Regions from separate parts of the Bacteroides sp. CAG:633 genome, predicted to be linked through region 3. Evidence: riboswitches for the same ligand, from Rfam matches in the RefSeq annotation. Region 3 holds a riboswitch; each other region holds the start of a gene.
What was found. A riboswitch is a leader RNA that binds a small molecule or an ion and turns the genes downstream of it on or off. The one in region 3 is predicted to bind cobalamin.
Positions count from the first base shown of each region.

Region 1: linked by a shared signal. The riboswitch ahead of nrdD (anaerobic ribonucleoside-triphosphate reductase) and the one ahead of QVP67_RS13800 (DUF5074 domain-containing protein) in region 3 are both predicted to bind cobalamin.
Region 2: linked by a shared signal. The riboswitch ahead of QVP67_RS06400 (TonB-dependent receptor) and the one ahead of QVP67_RS13800 (DUF5074 domain-containing protein) in region 3 are both predicted to bind cobalamin.

Region 1 covers NZ_FR883138.1:22,762-29,419, forward strand. The annotation lists gene QVP67_RS13245 (hypothetical protein) at 1-116, opposite strand, end outside; cobalamin riboswitch at 626-824, shown strand; gene nrdD (anaerobic ribonucleoside-triphosphate reductase) at 1,006-3,111, shown strand; gene nrdG (anaerobic ribonucleoside-triphosphate reductase activating protein) at 3,143-3,625, shown strand; gene nrfH (cytochrome c nitrite reductase small subunit) at 4,458-5,018, shown strand; gene nrfA (ammonia-forming cytochrome c nitrite reductase) at 5,038-6,513, shown strand; gene QVP67_RS13270 (cytochrome c biogenesis protein ResB) at 6,519-6,658, shown strand, end outside.
Region 2 covers NZ_FR883048.1:9,859-16,516, reverse strand. The annotation lists gene QVP67_RS06425 (sensor histidine kinase) at 1-415, shown strand, start outside; gene QVP67_RS06420 (response regulator transcription factor) at 918-1,607, shown strand; tRNA gene QVP67_RS06415 (tRNA-Arg) at 1,702-1,773, opposite strand; gene QVP67_RS06410 (2-oxoacid:acceptor oxidoreductase subunit alpha) at 1,944-3,791, shown strand; gene QVP67_RS06405 (2-oxoacid:ferredoxin oxidoreductase subunit beta) at 3,811-4,815, shown strand; cobalamin riboswitch at 5,093-5,298, shown strand; gene QVP67_RS06400 (TonB-dependent receptor) at 5,390-6,658, shown strand, end outside.
Region 3 covers NZ_FR883144.1:30,905-37,562, forward strand. The annotation lists gene mfd (transcription-repair coupling factor) at 1-1,898, opposite strand, end outside; gene QVP67_RS13785 (polyprenol monophosphomannose synthase) at 2,138-2,881, shown strand; gene QVP67_RS13790 (dihydroorotase) at 2,919-4,268, shown strand; gene QVP67_RS13795 (vitamin B12 dependent-methionine synthase activation domain-containing protein) at 4,287-5,177, shown strand; cobalamin riboswitch at 5,321-5,520, shown strand; gene QVP67_RS13800 (DUF5074 domain-containing protein) at 5,815-6,658, shown strand, end outside.

The DNA.
Region 1 (6,658 bases), on a different contig from region 3:
TGCGGAGCGGTAGCTTCCGTTGCGTTTTCTGTTACAGGTGGGGTTACTTCTTGTGCAAACGTTGCAAAAGTGCTTACTCCGAGAATCATCGCTACTGTTACTAATACCTTTTTCATAATCGTTTAAGTTTAGGTGAATATTCAGGTTTTATTTTCTCACTCATAAACTGTAGTGCAAAGGGAGTGCCAACAGAAACAGCGATTTGTGGCATACTGTATTTTGTCTGTTAATGTCTGTTTATGCTCTGTTGGACGATGCGACTGTATGTTTGTTGGATAAAAATCCTTTTTGGTTGTTTCTTACAAGATAGGGGAATTGTTTGAAAACAGGCTTTTAGGCTCTTATCTGGGCAGAAATGTTTTCTTTTTATTTCCATACCGCGTGTTCCAGTGCCAGATATGCAGTTCGGGCATCGCTTTCAGAAATGTTAGCCTGTACTTACGTTTGTTAGCAATATTGCTGCAAAAATCGGGCAGACGGTTGGCTGACTGGAAGTGGGGATATTGTAGAATCTGTGCTACAATGTTGGGGAATAATTACCCATTTGGCGGTATCTTTCGCCTTGTTTCCCATCTTTCGGCTGAAAAAACTTCCGGTTTCTTTCTCTGCCTTTTTGTTTTTTCTGCTATATTTGCCGCGAATTGGTTTCATGCGGATATTCATCTTCGTGAATTAAAAGGGAATCGGGTGAAAGTCCCGAACAGTCCCGCTGCTGTGAAGCTCCATTCAACGTTCCGACAATTACTCTTGCCACTGGTCAACTGAACTGGGAAGGTGTCGGAGCGGGAGTCAGTCAGAAGACCTGCCATTTTCATCAAAGGCCGTTTTTACTCGTGGGATAGAAAAGCGGTGCGAAAATATTCAGTAATTAAACTTTTTGTGGGAAAGGCATACCTGAGGAAGAGGTGTGTCCGCAAAATGCCGGCTGTAGCCTTCGGGAAGCCATATTGTGTGCGAACAGTGGTTTATTGGCCGGACAAAACAGGAAAAACAATGAAAACAGTGATGGAAACCAGTGACTTTACAATTGTGAAGCGGGACGGATCGGCCGACCGCTTCTCGCTCGACAAGATAATGAATGCCATTATCAAGGCATTCCGTTCGGTGAACGAGCCTGTCAGCCTGAGTAATGTTTCGAAAATCATCAGCCGGCTCGACCTGTACGACGGCATCAAGGTGGAAGAAATCCAGAACTTAGTGGAGGAAGCCCTGATGCGCGAGGGACATTATCGGGTGGCAAAGTCGTTCATGCTCTACCGGCAGCGTCATGCGGAGGACCGCGAGGTGATGGACGAACTGAAGTTCTTGTCCGACTATTGCGAGGCAACCAATGCCGCTACCGGTTCGAAGTACGATGCCAACGCCAATGTGGAGCATAAAAACATCGCCACGCTGATTGGTGAACTGCCCAAGTCGAACTTCATCCGCCTGAATCGCCGGTTGCTGACCGACCGCATGAAGAAAATGTATGGCAAGGAACTGGCGGACCAGTACCTTGACCTGCTGACTCACCACTTTATATATAAGAATGACGAGACGAGTCTGGCCAATTATTGTGCTTCCATCACGATGTACCCCTGGCTGACGGGCGGTACGAAGTCGATAGGCGGCAATTCGACGGCACCCACCAACCTGAAGTCGTTCTGCGGAGGCTTTGTCAACATGGTGTTCATGGTTTCGAGCATGTTGAGCGGAGCTTGTGCCACGCCCGAGTTTCTGATGTATCTCAACTATTTCATCGGGCTGGAGTACGGCCGCGAGTATTACAAGGAGCCGGAAAAGGTGGTGGACCTTTCGCTGAAGCAGCGTACGGTCGATAAAATCATTACCGATTGCTTCGAACAGATTGTCTATTCCATCAATCAGCCTACCGGAGCACGCAACTATCAGGCTGTCTTCTGGAACATTTCGTATTACGACCGTTACTATTTCGAAAGCCTGTTCGGCGACTTCTTTTTCCCCGACGGCAGCAAGCCCGACTGGGAGGGACTGAACTGGCTGCAAAAGCGGTTTATGAAGTGGTTCAACCGGGAACGTACCAAGACGGTGCTGACTTTTCCGGTCGAGACGGTGGCTCTGCTGAGCAAGGACGGCGATGTGCTGGACCAGGAGTGGGGCGATTTTACAGCCGAAATGTATGCCGAGGGGCATTCCTTCTTTACTTATATGAGTAGCAGTGCCGACTCACTGTCCAGCTGCTGCCGCTTGCGCAACGAGATACAGGACAACGGTTTCAGCTATACCTTGGGAGCGGGTGGCGTATCGACCGGTTCGAAGAGTGTGCTGACGGTGAATATCAACCGCTGTGTGCAGTATGCCGTCAATCACCAGCTCGACTACAAGACGTTTCTGACCGATGTCATCGACCTGTGCCACCGGGCGCAGCTGGCTTATAACGAGAATCTGAAAGCGTTGCACGAACATGGCATGTTGCCCCTGTTCGATGCTGGCTACATCAATATGGGGCGGCAATACCTGACGATTGGCGTCAACGGTCTGGTTGAGGCTGCCGAGTTTATGGGAATCAAGATCAGCGACAATCCCGATTACCTGCGTTTTGTGCAGACCATTCTCGGACTGGTCGAAAAGAAGAACAAGGAGTATCAGACGAAGAATGTCCTGTTCAACTGCGAGATGATTCCGGCCGAAAATGTGGGTGTGAAGCACGCCAAGTGGGACCTGGAAGACGGCTATTTCGTACCCCGCAGCTGCTATAACAGCTATTTCTACGTGGTCGAGGACGATTCGCTGAACATCATCGACAAGTTCAGGTTACACGGCGCTCCCTACATCGAACACCTGACGGGCGGTTCGGCTCTGCATATGAACCTCGAAGAGCACCTTTCGCAGGCACAATACCGGAAGTTGCTGAAAGTGGCGGCGGAAGAAGGATGCAATTACTTTACCTTCAACATCCCCAATACAATCTGCAACGAGTGTGGCTACATCGACAAGCGCTACCTGCGCGAGTGTCCCCATTGCCACTCCAGAAACGTAGACTACATGACGCGCATCATCGGCTATCTGAAGCGTGTCAGCAATTTCTCCGAGGCCCGTCAGCACGAAGCCGCCCAGCGCTACTATGCGGTGGCCGGCAACGAGTTAGATTGAAAGTTTTTAGTTTGTTGTTAATAAATAAGTTATGCTTAAGTATGTCAATGCCGGCATCGTGTTTCAGGAAATTCCCGATGAAGTGACGCTGTCCATCAATCTGTCCAACTGTCCTTGCCGTTGTCCGGGTTGTCACAGTTCGTACTTGTGGGGCGATGTCGGCAAACCTCTGACTCCTGTGGCATTAGATGAGTTTCTTGCGAAATATGCTTCGGACATAACCTGTGTCTGTTTCATGGGAGGCGATTCCGATCCGGCTGCTGTCAACGGATTGGCGGGCTATCTGCGCCAACGCTATCCGCAGCTGAAGGTGGCCTGGTACAGCGGACGCACCATCCTTTCACCGGCTATTTGCAGAAGCCGTTTCGACTATATCAAGATAGGCCCCTACATCCGGCATTTGGGAGGGTTGCGCCAACCTACCACCAATCAGCGCCTGTACAGGATAGGTACGGCCGACGAATTGATAGACATTACTTCCCGTTTCTGGAATCGCAACCGGCGCATCGGGTAATTCTTCTCCATTTTTTTCCCAGTTAGGCAATAATTTTTTCCTAACTGGGCAATATTTTTTTCCTAACTGGGAAAAAATCCGGCGGCAGTAGTTGTGTGGTATACTCGCGAGCGATGCTTGCACGGCTCGTGAGAAACACTTGTGTGGCTCGTGAGCGACACTTGCACGGCTCGCGAGCCATGCAAGCAATACTCGTGGGAGTTGCTGGCAAAACCCGTGGCAATTGCAAGTAAAACCCGAGGCATTTGCAGACAAAACTCGTGGACTTTTCAGGCAAAACCCGGCGGCATTTTGTTCAAATCCCGCCGACTGATTACCGACGTTGCGCGGCAAAAGTTGGTAGTTGCAGGCGCCATGTAGGACTTTAGTGGTGAAAGATGAATACGCGGATGCCTTTGAAGTGCGGATATACACATATAAAAACAGAATGCCGAAAATAGCCTTCACGCTTTCACCGGGTAATTTCTGACTGAAAATCAGTAGAATATGGTGAAAGATAAAGTTTCACCCCATTTTGGAGAATCATTAAAAATCCGCGTTCATCCGCCACCATTCGCGTCGTCCGCGTATCCATCTTTCACCACAATCCGCTTACTTTCAGCAGCTTATGGTGAAACTTCACCATGCGAACTCCTGACAACTACATGGCTTTTCTGCCGGTTTTTCCGTTACCTTTCACCGTAACTGATTTATTTTGAGAGGGTTGTGGTGAAAGGTGGCGATGGGATTTGTCCTTGATGGAAGGGATAACCTAAAAAAAATAATGTAAGCGTCATATTTCTTACACTGATTATTTCGCTAAAATGTTTTTTTTTGCAAAAAATGTACACTTATGATATTATCTAAAAGGCAGAAAATAATAACAGCCATTGTGACAGGAACTATAGTAGGGAGTGGATTATTCTTCCTTTATATGTTAAGAGCGCATACTTATCTTACAGATGAGCCGTCGGCTTGTGTGAATTGTCATATTATGTCCCCTTATTACGCTACATGGATGCATAGTTCCCATTCAAGGAGCGCCACTTGTAATGATTGTCATGTTCCTCATGAAAACTTTGTAAAGAAATGGGCTTTTAAGGGAATGGACGGGATAAAGCACGTTGCTGCTTTTCTGGCAAGTTCTGAACCGCAGGTCATACAGGCACATCCTGCAAGTTCACAAGTTATAATGAATAACTGTATCCGATGCCACCAGCAACTTAATACCGAATTTGTGGAAACAGGACGTATAGACTATATGATGTCGGAAGTTGGAAAAGGAAAAGCATGTTGGGATTGTCATAGGGAGGTACCTCATGGAGGGAAAAACAGTCTTTCTTCCACTCCCAATGCGATAGTGCCACTACCGGAATCACCCGTGCCGGAATGGCTTAAGGAAATGAAGAAATAATAAAATAAAACTATAATATATGAACAATAATTTTAAATCTTGGCATGGATGGTTGTTGTTTGGTGTTTCAATGACCGTTGTTTTTTGTTTGGGACTTGCTGTATCTGCTTTGTCTGAACGCAGAGCTGAAGTGGTAAGCATTTTTAATAACAGAAAGAATCCTATGAAGGGTATTGTACCTCAGAATGAAAAGTTCCAGAGTGATTTCCCGAGAGAATATCAGACCTGGACAGAAACAGCCAATACTGATTTTCAGAGTGAGTTTAATGGAAACGTAATGGTTGACGTTCTCGAACAGCGTCCTGAAATGGTCATATTATGGGCTGGTTATGCTTTCTCAAAGGACTATTCTACACCGCGTGGACATATGCACGCAATAGAGGATATACGGGCAACATTGCGTACAGGCGCTCCGGAAAGCAAGAATGACGGTCCTCAGCCTTCTACATGCTGGACATGCAAGAGTCCTGACGTCCCACGTATGATGCAGGAAATAGGTGTTGATTCATTCTATAACAACAAGTGGGCTGCTTTTGGCTCGGAGATTGTAAATCCTATAGGATGTTCAGACTGTCACGATTCAGAGACTATGGATCTTCATATAAGCCGTCCAGCCTTGATTGAAGCATTTGCACGTCAGGGAAAAGATATAACAAAGGCAACACCGCAGGAAATGCGTTCTTTGGTCTGTGCACAGTGTCATGTGGAATATTACTTCAAAGGAGATGGGAAATATCTGACATTTCCTTGGGACAAGGGTATGACAGTGGAAACGATAGAACAATATTATGATGAGAACAATTTCTCTGACTATACACATGCCTTGAGCCGTGCTCCTATTATCAAGGCACAACATCCTGATTATGAAATATCCCAGATGGGAATTCATGGACAGCGAGGAGTATCATGTGCAGACTGCCACATGCCGTATAAGAGTGAAGGCGGTATGAAGTTCAGTGACCATCATATCCAGAGTCCTCTTGCCATGATAGACCGTACATGTCAGGTTTGCCACCGTGAAAGTGAGGAAACTCTGCGTAATAATGTTTATGAACGTCAGCGTAAGGCTAATGAAATAAGAAACCGTCTGGAAGAAGAATTAGCTTCTGCACATATTGAAGCCAAATTTGCATGGGACAAGGGAGCTACGGATAATGAAATGAAACCTGTTCTAAAGCTTCTGCGCGAGGCACAGTGGAGATGGGACTTTGGAGTGGCATCACACGGAGCAGCATTCCATGCGCCTCAGGAAATACAGAGAATTCTGTCGCATGGGCTTGACAGAGCCTTACAGGCGAGATTGTCTATTTCCAAGATATTGGCAAAACATGGATATACAGACAATGTACCTATGCCTGATATATCAACCAAGGAAAAGGCTCAGAAATTTATTGGACTGGATATTCCTGCAGAGAAAGCTGCAAAGGAACGTTTTATGAATAAGACTGTGCCAGATTGGTTGAAAGAGGCAAAATCTAACGGACGCATTATCTGATATTTATGTGGAAGAATACTTGGGGAGTAAAAGAAGGAATAATGACCTGTGGCGGATTGATAGCCATAGGTCTTATTTTGCATCTATTTACGGGGGCTGTTGATTGGAGCAGTTTTGCTTGGCCACTTAATATATGTATTTTAAC
Region 2 (6,658 bases), on a different contig from region 3:
CATGGATGCCCTCTACCGCACTAAGCCGCACACCATCGAGATAGAAAACCGACTACCGGAGAACATGAAGGTCGTGGCCGACGGCATGTATATAGAAAACGTCATCCGAAACTTGGTGGAGAATGCCCTGAAGTACTCGGACGACGGAGTGAACGTAAAAGTAACGGTGCAGACAGCGGACGGCAGGCTGCAAGTAGCGGTGCTGGACGACGGATGGGGCATCGCACCGCAGTATCAGAAAAAGCTGTTCCGCCAGTTCTATCAGGTGCCCCGCGGTGCGGACCGAATCCGCAAAGGATACGGCATCGGCCTGGCACAGTCGAAATACATCATCGACGCGCACAAAGGAAAGCTTTCCGTAAAGAGCGCCGAAGGAAAAGGCAGCGAGTTTTCGTTTACCATACCGGTGAAATAACCTCGACTTTCATCCTCAATATCCGCATCTAAAGAAAACCATCTTCCACCCAGCTTTCACTTCATCGAAATCAGATAAAATAAATACCAACTACAATTACAGTTGCAATCAGCAACAATAACAATTGTATCTTTACAGCATCATACTCACGATGCTTAAGCGCGATAACCAATTTGCCTATTATAAAAGAATAGCATACCAAAACTACAGCCCATTCAAAAAACAACTGATACGAATTACCCATTTCCAATGACATAATAAAGAAAAAAATAATTATCACAAGCATTCATCATCTTTGATTTACGATATATCAATGACTGAATGCTATCGTTTTTCTGTCATACATTTATAATCTTATTTTCATTGATTCTGATACTGCAAAGTAAATACTCTTTTATAAAATAGCCTATAACAAATAGATAATCATTTTATAATTTTCCTATCTTTGTTCATTATCTGTATGATAACTATGAAGAAGTATTAAAACTTATCCTACCCATCTATGAGCAAAATCAAAGTATTGTTTGTAGACGATGACCTCGCTTTGGGCAGCATCGTTACTCTGGCATTAGAAGATGCGGGATACGAAGTACACTACCAGACTTCGCTGGCAGGCATCCGAACCGTAACGGCGGAAATGCAGCCGGACATCGTAGTGCTGGACGTGGAGATAGGCATGAAAAACGGCATCGACGCCATCCCCGAACTGAAACAGATAGCGCCGGAAGTGCCTGTGCTGGTGGTATCGTCGCACGTGGAAAGCGACAACGTAGTAAAAGCCCTGGAGGTAGGAGCCCTTACCTACCTGAAGAAACCCTTCGAAATGACCGAACTGCTGGCCTACATACAGCGTTTTGCCCACCCCTACCGTCCGAAAGGAACCGAAATAGGCATGTTCCGCCTCAAAGCAGACGAAAACCTGCTGCTGAAAGGCGACGAAAAAGTAAGGAAGCTGAGCCTGCTCGAAAGCAAACTGCTGAAGATGCTGGCACAGAATCCCAACCGGGTGATCACCCGCGAAGAGATAGCACAGGAACTGTGGGGTGAATACACAACGGAGAGCAGCGAACAAAGCCTGAACAACTACATTGCCCGAATCAGGAAATATCTGGCCGACGACCGCCGGATAGAACTGGTCACCATCCCCCGGATAGGCTACAAGTTGATAACGGATGGAGAGCAGCAGGAATAGGCCAGCAGCACTACAAAAATTCCCCAGTTAGGAAATAATTTTTTCCCAACTGGGGAATAATTTTTTCCTAACTGGGGAAAAATCATAGCCCAAGTAGTCTCGCCGGGAATCGAACCCGGATCTAAAGTTTAGGAAACTTCTATTCTATCCGTTGAACTACAAGACCTTTTGCATAGATTCTGCATATAGCGGAAAAATGTAGGCGCAAAGATAATGCTTTCCGCCGATTTTTCGAAAAAAGTTTTGTTAATCCGATTAACTTTGCGAAATTTGCGTTCCTGCAAATTCAAAAAAGGGACTTTTTTTAGTACTAACAGATTAAGTAAATCGTAAGTTATGGCAAACGACATGATGGTCAAAGAACTGGAGCAAGTGGTAGTCCGCTTCTCCGGAGACTCCGGCGACGGTATGCAGCTCGCCGGCAACATCTTTTCTACAGTTTCGGCTACGGTGGGAAACGACATCAGCACTTTCCCCGACTATCCGGCAGACATCCGAGCCCCGCAAGGTTCGCTGACCGGCGTATCCGGATTCCAGGTGCATATCGGAGCGGACAAAGTCTATACCCCTGGAGATAAATGCGACGTACTGGTAGCCATGAACGCCGCCGCACTGAAAACCCAATACAAGTTTGCTAAACCGACTGCCTGTATCATTATTGATACCGATGCTTTCCAGAAGTCCGACCTGGAAAAAGCTGCCTTCAAGACCGATAACCCGATCGAAGAAATGGGCATCAAGCAAGATGTCATCGCCGCCCCCATCTCGAAGATGGTAAAAGACTGCCTGGCCGACACCGGCATGGACAACAAGTCGATACTGAAATGCCGCAACATGTTCGCCGTGGGCCTCGTATGCTGGCTCTTCAACCGCGACTTGAAGATTGCCGAGGACTTCATCCGCGAGAAATTCGCCAAAAAGCCCGAAGTGGCCGAAGCCAACATCAAAGTCATTCATGCAGGATACGACTACGGACACAACACCCATGCTTCCGTAGCCCATACATATAAGATTGAAAGTAAAGCCGCCGTTCCGGGCAGATACATGGACATCACCGGAAACAAGGCTACAGCTTACGGATTCATTGCCGCTGCCGAAAAGGCCGGTCTGAAGCTGTTCCTCGGCTCCTACCCCATTACTCCCGCAACCGACGTGCTACACGAACTGTCCAAGCACAAATCACTGGGCGTGATGACCGTACAGTGCGAGGACGAGATTTCGGGATGCGCCACTGCCATCGGAGCTTCGTTTGCCGGTGCACTGGCCGTTACCTCTACCTCGGGTCCCGGTGTCTGCCTGAAGTCGGAAGCCATGAACCTGGCTGTCATCACCGAGCTGCCGCTCGTAGTGCTCGACGTACAGCGTGGTGGTCCGTCTACAGGTCTGCCCACCAAGTCGGAACAGACCGACCTGCTGCAGGCTCTCTTCGGACGCAACGGCGAAAGTCCCATGCCGGTTATTGCCGCTACATCGCCGACCAACTGCTTCGACGCTGCCTACATGGCCAGCAAGATAGCCCTCGAACACATGACGCCCGTCGTGTTGCTGACCGACGGATATGTAGCCAACGGCTCCGGCGCCTGGAAGCTGCCCAAGCTGGCCGAATATCCCGCCATCAATCCGCCCTACGCACCCGCCGAGATGAAAGACAACTATACTCCCTACCGCCGCAACCCCGAAACGGGCGTACGCTACTGGGCTATCCCCGGACAGGAAGGTTACATGCACATTCTGGGCGGACTGGAGAAGGACAGCAACACGGGAGCCATCTCGACCGATCCCGAAAACCACAACCTGATGTGCCATCTGCGTGCTGAAAAGGTTGCCAAAATACCCGTACCCGACGTGGAAGTACAAGGCTGCGCTGAAGATGCCGACCTGCTGATCGTGGGCTTCGGAGGTACTTACGGCCACCTTTACTCGGCCATGGAAGAACTGATAAAGAACGGAAAGAAAGTGGCACTGGCCCACTTCAGCTATCTGAACCCGCTGCCCAAGAATACGGAAGCCGTGCTGAAACGCTACAAGAAAGTTGTAGTGGCCGAACAGAACTTGGGACAGTTTGCCGCCTACCTGCGCATGAAGATAGACAACTTCACTCCGTACCAGTACAACGAAGTAAAAGGACAGCCGTTCGTTGTAGCCGAGCTGGTAGAAGCCTTCACTAACATCTTAAACCAATAATCACAGAGGAGAAAATATCATGGACCAATATACAGCAAAAGACTTTAAGAAAGGACAACCCCGCTGGTGTCCGGGTTGCGGTGACCACTTCTTCCTGGCTTCACTGCACAAAGCAATGGCAGAAATAGGCGTAGCTCCGTGGGAAACTGCGGTTATCTCCGGAATCGGTTGCTCCAGCCGCTTACCTTATTATATGAATACATACGCCATGCAGACCATTCACGGACGTGCGGCCGCCATCTCTACAGGAGCCAAGGTTGCCAATCCTCGTCTGACGGTATGGCAGATCTCGGGCGACGGTGACGGACTGGCCATCGGTGGAAACCACTTTATCCACGCCGTACGCCGCAACATCGACCTGAACATGATTCTGCTGAACAACCGCATCTATGGTCTGACCAAAGGACAGTACTCGCCTACCTCGCCCCGTGGCTTCGTCAGCAAGTCGTCGCCCTACGGCACTGTAGAAGATCCTTTCCATCCGGCCGAACTGTGCTTCGGCGCACGCGGACGCTTCTTTGCCCGCGCCGTGGCCACCGATGCTGCCGGTACGGTAGAGATTCTGAAAGCAGCTTACAACCATAAAGGTGCTGCCGTTTGCGAGATTCTGCAGAACTGCGTCATCTTCAACAACGGTACGCACGACGCTGTAGCCAAGAAGGAAGACCGCGCCAAGAACGCCATCTACCTGGAGCATGGCAAACCTATGCTGTTCGGTGAAAACAACGAATACGGACTGATGCAGGAAGGCTTCGGTCTGAAGGTAGTGAAGCTGGGCGAAAACGGCATCACGGAGAAAGACATCCTGGTGCACGACGCACACTGCATGGACAACACCCTGCAGCTGAAGCTGGCGCTGATGGAAGGTCCCGACTTTCCTATCGCACTCGGCGTGATCCGCGACGTGGAAGCTCCTACCTACGAAGAAGCCGTACACCAGCAGATCGAAGAGGTTTCGGCCAAGAAGAAGTATCACAACTTCGAAGAATTGCTGCTGACTAACGATACATGGGAAGTGAAGTAAGCCTATTGGCTTCTTCGCCCTCGTTACAACTATAACAGACGTGTCGGGATTCGGCACAGATGAGACTAGTTTCTCCGGATAAGGGGTTGCACAATCACCCCGATCTCTCTTATTTATCCGTTGCAAATGGTAAATCTGTGATGAATCCCGACACTTTTTTCTTTTTCCTTCATCTTCGCCTCTCCACTCACCTTTCACTATCTTTAGATAAGAAAGGATGCGGCTCGCCAATACAAAAATAAGCGAGCTTCTTTTTTGTATTGCTCTCACCTTTCACTATCTTTGCCCCCGAATTGGTTCCGTCTTGTCCAACCGGACGAGCGGATTAAAAGGGAATCGGGTGAAAGTCCCGAACAGTCCCGCTGCTGTGAAGCTCCAGTTTCAACTTATCGGAAAAGACTTTTATGCCACTGATGTTACATACATTGGGAAGGTTCCGGTAAGGGAGTCAGTCAGAAGACCTGCCATCATTCATGTTTGGTCGACCTCCAGGGTTAGGGAGGCCAATACGAACAAGTAAAAACAACAATTCAGAAAACTAAAAGACATGGTCAGATGTACTTTTCGACCTGTCATGCTTGTCTGTGCCTTAATAGGAAGCACTATATCCCTATACGCACAAAGCAAGTTAGACAGTTTGCAGCGTTTGGACGAGGTCGTCATCACGGCACGTTCCATTCAAAAGGAAGTCATACCCGTACAGCAACTTCAGGGCGAACAGCTACAACGGCTCGCCTCGCACAGTGTGGCCGATGCATTGCGCTACTTTTCGGGTATACAGATCAAGGACTACGGCGGTGTAGGCGGCCTGAAGACCGTAAACATACGCAGCATGGGCACCAATCATGTCGGCGTATTCTACGACGGCATCGAACTGGGCAATGCACAGAACGGAACAGTGGACCTGGGACGCTTCTCGCTGGACAACATGGAGAGTGTCACCTTGTACAACGGGCAGAAAAGCGCCATCTTCCAACCAGCCAAGGACTTCGGATCGGCAGGTTCCATCTATTTGCAATCGCGGACACCGAAGTTCGATGACAACGAGACCCATCGGGTGAAAGCCACTTTCAAGACCGGCTCTTTCGGTACCGTCAATCCGGCCTTGCTTTGGGAGCAGAAAGTGAGTGAAAAAGTCAATATGTCGCTTAGCGGCGAATACATGTACACCACCGGTCGCTATAAATTCACCTACCGCGTGGAAGAAGGCTACGACACCACAGCTGTCCGGCGCAATGGCGACGTCAATGCTCTACGACTGGAGAACGGTTGGTTTGGCAAGCTACCGCAAGGGCAGTGGAAGGCCAAGGCCTACTTCTACCGCTCCGAACGGGGCTATCCAGGTGCCGTGGTGCGCAACAAGTTCTCGCACGAAGATCGTCAGTGGGATACCAACGTATTTGTACAAGGCTCGCTCCGCAAGGACTTCTCCGAACGCTACAGCCTGATGCTGAACGCCAAGTATGCCTACGACTACCTGCACTACCTGGCCGATCCGCGACAGGACGAGGCCCTGATGTACATCAACAACCACTACCGTCAACAGGAAGCCTACGTATCGCTGGCGCAGCGTTATACACTGCTGCCGTCGTGGGACGTCAGTCTGTCGGCCGACTATCAGTTCAACCTGTTGAATGCCGACCTGAAAGACTTTGTCTACCCGCGCCGCCATACAGTGCTGGCTGCTGCCGCTACTTCCTTGCACCTGGGACGGGTGAAGATGCAGGCCAGTATTCTGGCTACCTTCGTCCACGACAACGTGGCCTCGGACACAACCGCTGCTGCCAATAAGATGGAATGGACGCCCACAGCCATTGCCTCGTGGCAGCCTTTCAGGCAGCAC
Region 3 (6,658 bases):
TTAAAAGTCTGAAAATGCTGGTATGCCAATACCGTTGTCGGTACCAGCACAGCTACCTGCTTATTATCGGCCACAGCTTTAAAAGCCGCACGTATAGCTACTTCCGTCTTACCGAAGCCAACATCGCCACACACCAGACGGTCCATCGGACGGGCACTCTCCATATCGGCTTTCACCTCAGCAGTAGCTTTGCTTTGGTCGGGAGTATCCTCATAAAGGAAAGAAGCTTCGAGTTCGCGTTGCAGAAAACTGTCGGGGCTGAACTGGAATCCTTTCTCCTCGCGACGTTGTGAATAAAGTTTGATCAGGTCACGGGCAATGTCTTTGATTTTAGTCTTGGTGCGGTCTTTCAACTTCTCCCAAGCACCAGTTCCTAGTTTGTTCAGACGAGGTGCCTCTCCTTCCTTTCCCTTGTATTTGGATACTTTATGCAAAGAATGAATAGAAACAAACACAACATCGTCATTCTGATAAACCAGTTTCATTACCTCTTGCGTAGTGTCGCCATTAGGTATACGCACCAACCCAGCAAAACGTCCTACTCCATGATCAGTATGCACTACATAGTCACCCGGAGTAAACTGATTCAGTTCTTTCAGGCTAAGTGCCACTTTTCCACCGCGTGCCTTATCGCTTTTCAGATTATACTTATGAAAACGGTCAAAGAGCTGATGATCGGTAAAAACGCACAAATGCAAATCATTATCGGCAAAACCTTCATGCAAAGTACGCTCTACTGCCGTAAAGGAAATGTTATCGCCACGATCTTCAAAGATAGCCCGAATACGATCAGTCTGCCTTGTACTGTCACTACATATATAAATAGTATAGCCATTAGCGATATATTCTTTAAAGCTTTGTGCTACAAGATCAAAATTCTTGTGGAAGATAGGCTGAGCCGAAGTGCTGAAGTTCAAAACAGCATTGGGAGTCCCTGTCGGTTTATTGCCAAACTCCATCCGTCTGAAATCAAGAGCCCGTACCGTAAACTCACCTCCGTCTATTAATTTTCCATCCAGTCTGATGGCTCCGTTTTCTTCCGCTTCGCGGGCTGCAATTGCCTGCGGTGTCAACGACTCGTCGTGTACATTCTGTATACGTTCGCGCAACCAGAGGAAATCGCGCATGGCCAACACTGTATCAGCTTGCAGAAAATCGAGCAGAGATACCATCCCACCATTTCCTCCATCTTCCAGATTATGACTTAAGTCGGGAACAATGACTATGCTTTCTTTTTTTTCTTTCGACAGCTGTGTCTCTACTTCAAACGTACGGATACTTTCCACTTCGTCACCGAAAAAGTCGATACGGAAGGGATACTCGGATGAGAAGGAAAACACATCTATAATACTTCCGCGCACTGCATATTGCCCAGGTTCGTAAACGTAATCGACATATTCAAAACCATAATTCCGCAATACCTCTCGAACAAAGTCCATATCGACTTTTTCTCCGACATGCAGTTTCAGCGTTTTGTCATCCAATTCCTTGCGTGAAACCACTTTTTCAGCTAAAGCATCAGGATAGGTCACTACACATACATACTTTCCGTCTTTCTCCAAACGGCTCAACACTTCGGTACGCAATATCTCATTGGCAGCATCCTTCTGACCATATTTAATAGCGCGCCGAAACGATGAAGGGAAAAACAGCACATCATCCGAGCCCAATATTTGCACCAAATCATGATAAAAATAGCCCGCTTCTTCCAAATCGCCCAGGACAAAAACGAACGGGCACTCGGCCTGCTGTACAATTGTCGAAGCAAACAGCGAAGCAGACGAAGCGCATAAACCGTTACAGTACAAATGTCTGACCGAAGAATCTTTTAATAATCGAATCATGCCCTCCACATTAGGATGAGCGGCATAAAGTTGCTGAAGTTCAGTAATAGTCATTGTCATCACACTAATTCGAGCACAAAAATACGAAATAATCCACGCGTTTTATTCGTCAATGACGGAAAAAACAGTATTTTTGTTCTCATTAAAGGTACGACAGACACGAAGATTCGTACAAGGGAAAAAGACTTTGTGATTTCTGTCTTTGTATCTGTAACAAAAAGTAAACAATGCTAAAGCTGAATAACGGATAAATTCAGCAACCATATAATAACCGAAACAAACTCAAAGGTGATATGCAGACATCAGACAGTATAGTTATCATTCCGACCTACAACGAACGGGAAAACATTGAAAACATCATCCGTGCCGTCTTCAGCCTCGAACATGGGTTTCACATCCTCGTGATTGAAGATGGTTCGCCCGATGGCACTGCTTCGATTGTACGTACACTCCAGCAAGAGTTTCCCGAACGCCTTTTCATGGTAGAACGTCGGGGAAAGCTGGGATTAGGTACCGCTTACATTGCCGGATTCAAGTGGGCACTCGAACACAACTACGAATATATTTTCGAGATGGATGCCGACTTCAGCCACAATCCCAAAGATCTGCCACGCCTGTACGAAGCCTGTGCCAAGAATGGTGCAGATGTTTCCATCGGCTCACGCTACGTCAGCGGAGTCAATGTTGTAAACTGGCCTATGGGGCGCGTGCTGATGTCTTACTTTGCGTCCAAATATGTCCGTATTATCACCGGTCTGCCTATCCACGACACCACAGCTGGATTTGTATGCTATCGCCGTAAGGTATTAGAGACCATTCAGCTTGACAGTATACGCTTTAAAGGATACGCTTTTCAGATAGAAATGAAATTCACAGCCTACAAATGTGGATTCCAGATCAAAGAAGTTCCGGTTATCTTCATCAACCGCGAATTGGGGACTTCTAAAATGAACAGCAGTATCTTTGGCGAAGCTGTCTTCGGAGTAATCCGTCTAAAGTGGGACAGTTGGTTCAAAAAATATCCGAAAGGAAAATGATTAATAAACATCAGAGAAACGCTCAACGACCATCAAAATGAAACGTACTCTTATACATAATGCCCTTATCGTCAACGAAGGAGAAACCGTACAAGGTTCTATAGTTATCAGCGATCAGGGCTACATCACCGAAGTGCTGACACACGGAAAACCTCTTTCTGCTCCTTGCGATGAAACCATTGATGCTACCGGATGTTATTTGCTTCCCGGAGTTATCGATGACCACGTACATTTCCGCGATCCGGGACTGACACACAAAGCCGACATATTAAGCGAAAGCCGTGCTGCAGCTGCCGGCGGTGTAACCAGCATCATGGACATGCCCAATACCAGTCCGCAGACTGTTACGCTGGATGCACTGAACGCCAAGCTGGACTTGCTGAACGAGAAATGTATTGTCAATCATTCTTGTTACTTTGGAGCAACCAACAATAATTATACAGAATTTGAAAAACTGGATCGCAATCGTATATGTGGTATCAAGCTTTTTATGGGCTCTAGTACAGGGAATATGCTGGTAGACCGTCAGGAAAGTCTGCGAAATATATTCAGAAGTACAAACATGCTCATCGCCGTCCATTGCGAAGATCCGGCAATCATACGCCTAAACACGGAAAAATACAAAGCCCAATACGCGGATGCAGATGATATACCCGTCAATAAACATCCCAACATCCGTTCCTCGGCAGCCTGTTATGCTTCATCGCACTTGGCTGTACAGCTGGCAAAAGAAACCGGAGCACGACTGCATGTACTCCATCTGTCTACCGCACGCGAACTTAAATTGCTCGAATCCGGTTCTGTCAGCAGCAAGAAAATTACAGGTGAAGCCTGTGTCGCCCACTTGCTTTTCAGCCAGTCCGACTACCGCACACTGAACACTCTTATCAAATGTAACCCGGCCGTCAAGTCCAAAGCTGACCGCGATGCCTTGCGTGCCGCTATCAATGACGATGTAATCGACGTAATTGCTACCGATCATGCCCCTCACCTCATCACGGAGAAAAAAGGAGGTGCCTTAAAAGCTATGTCGGGTATGCCTATGATACAATTCTCGCTTGTCAGCATGCTGCAACTGGTCAATGAGGGAGTTTTCACGATCGAAAAGGTCGTACAGAAAATGTGTCATGCTCCAGCTCAGTTATACGGCATTCATGAGCGAGGTTTTATTCGTGAAGGATACCGAGCCGACCTGGTATTAGTAAGACCTGAATCTCCCTGGACATTGGAAAAACACCTCATTCAAAGCAAATGTGGCTGGAGTCCGCTCGAAGGACGCAGTTTTGACTGGAAAGTGGAAAGAACATTTGTCAATGGATATACTGTCTACACTGAAGAACAGGTCGACGACAGTTACCGTGGAGAAGAATTACGTTTTGAACGATAATCTTTTTAATGCCAAAACATGATACTGACTTACCGTATCCGCGACATAGTCCCCTACATCAATTGGATCTACTTTTTCCATGCTTGGGGATTCCAGCCCCGTTTTGCCGGAATAGCCAATATCCACGGATGCGATTCTTGCCGTGCCATGTGGCTGGCATCCTTCCCCGAGAGCGAACGTAGTAAAGCAGCCGAGGCTATGCAACTCCATAAAGAAGCTTGCCGAATGCTTGAGCGTTTTGACGAAGAAGGATATACAGCGCGTAGCCTTTTCAGACTATGCCGTGCCAATTCAGACGGAGATAACATCATAATTGAAGACATTCTCTTCCCCCTTCTTCGGCAACAAACACCACATGCCGACGGGAGTCCTTATCTCTGTCTAAGCGACTTTATCCGCCCTTTATCATCAGGCATTGCCGATACAATTGGACTCTTTGCTTCCACAGCTGGCCAAGATGCAGAAACCCACTTTAGCCAGGACCCTTACCAACACCTGTTAGCACAAACTTTAGCTGACCGACTGGCCGAAGCTGCAACCGAAAAGATGCACGAATATGTACGCAAATATGCATGGGGATATGCCCCAGACGAATCATTGAGCATGGATGAGTTATTGGCAGAGAAATTCCAAGGCATCCGGCCAGCAGTAGGTTATCCTTCATTGCCCGATCAATCAGTCAGCTTTCTGCTGGACAAACTGCTGCAAATGGAACAAATCGGAATTACCCTCACTGAAAATGGAGCCATGCATCCCCATGCTTCGGTCTGCGGTCTCATGCTATCCCACCCTGAAGCATGCTATTTTTCAGTAGGGACAATCGACCAAGAGCAACTGGCAGACTACGCCCAACGTCGCGGGATTCCTATTAATGAAATGCGTAAGTACCTGTCCACTCGTCATTTATAGTCTATTGGATACATTCTATCTATACCTGCAGCATGGCTCTCCTCCCAAAATGTTTCTCTTTCCAAAAGTTTTTTAAATCAATACTTCGGTAAATTTTTACCGATAAATAAAAATAAAACAATAGATTAGCTTCATATATTCTCTTTATCTTTGCGGCCGATTGGTTCTGTGTAGCCGTTCGGCTTCATGGATTAAAAGGGAATCGGGTGAAAGTCCCGAACAGTCCCGCTGCTGTGAAACTCTTTTTGTAACGCTTTGACAAATACTTATGCCACTGGGTAAAACCGGAAAGGGGTCAAAGGCGAGAGTCAGTCAGAAGACCTGCCATCATTTAAGATAAATCGGACGCGAGGACAGTTCGATTTGGTGCATTAGCAGAATGCTGGATAATTTTTTAGTGTTTGCATATCCTTCAATTCGGGATATGAATTATTGTGCCCTGTATAATTTGCATTATTGTAAGATTACCGGTCACATTTTCAAATCATATCATCAACATGATATGTGATTTGTTGTGATTATATGGCTATATCTATATGTCAGACAAGTCTTCAAGAAACACTTAAACTTTCTCCAACTGTTGATTTTAAAAAGCTATTTTATTAATAATCAATTATTAATCTAAATCAAAAAAGTAATGAAAGTTTTATTTAACATGAGGCTGAAGACACTATGGGCCGTCATTTTATTTGTTAACGTATTGTTTTTTACAAACTGTAGTGACGATAAGGATTCCCCTGTAGCACTTGCGCCAGAATTCGAATGGATAACCCAACTTGATGAGACCACCCCTTTCTTTGTCATACCTGGACAAAGCTATCAATTAGAATATTCTGCCCAAAATGCGAATGCAATAAACATTGCCACACTACCCGAAGGCTGGAACGCACAAGTAGACGAACCTAACCACTCCATCAGTATACAAGCTTCTGAAAATGCAGTATCGAAAATTACATTGACAGTAAACGTACAAGGAGAAGGCGAACAAAAAATTTCATCAAAGGTTGACTTATACTGTTTAAACTCATTTGATGACCCTAACGGAACTTTTGTATTGAATGAAGGTAACATGACAACCGAAAACGGTTCGCTGACGTACATCACTCCTGAAGGCTATGTCATCGATGATGCTTATAAAGCTGTCAATGGTACCGAACTTGGCAACGTTGCACAAGACATGGCCTTTTGCGACGGAAAGATCTATATAATTTCACAAAACGGAGACATGAATGCCGTAGGCAGCCACTTCGACAACGACGGAATGCTGATAGTAGTAAACGCCAAAACATTAAAAAAAGAAATAGCATTCAGCAATGCCGAACTTCCTGGAATAGATTGGCCAAGCCACATTGCCGTCATTGATGAGCAACACGTATACATTCGAGACAATGAAGGAATTAAACATCTGGATATGTCTTCAAAAGAATTGAAATTTGTAGAAGGAACCGAACAAGCCCCAAAATCTCAGTTTTTCACCAGAG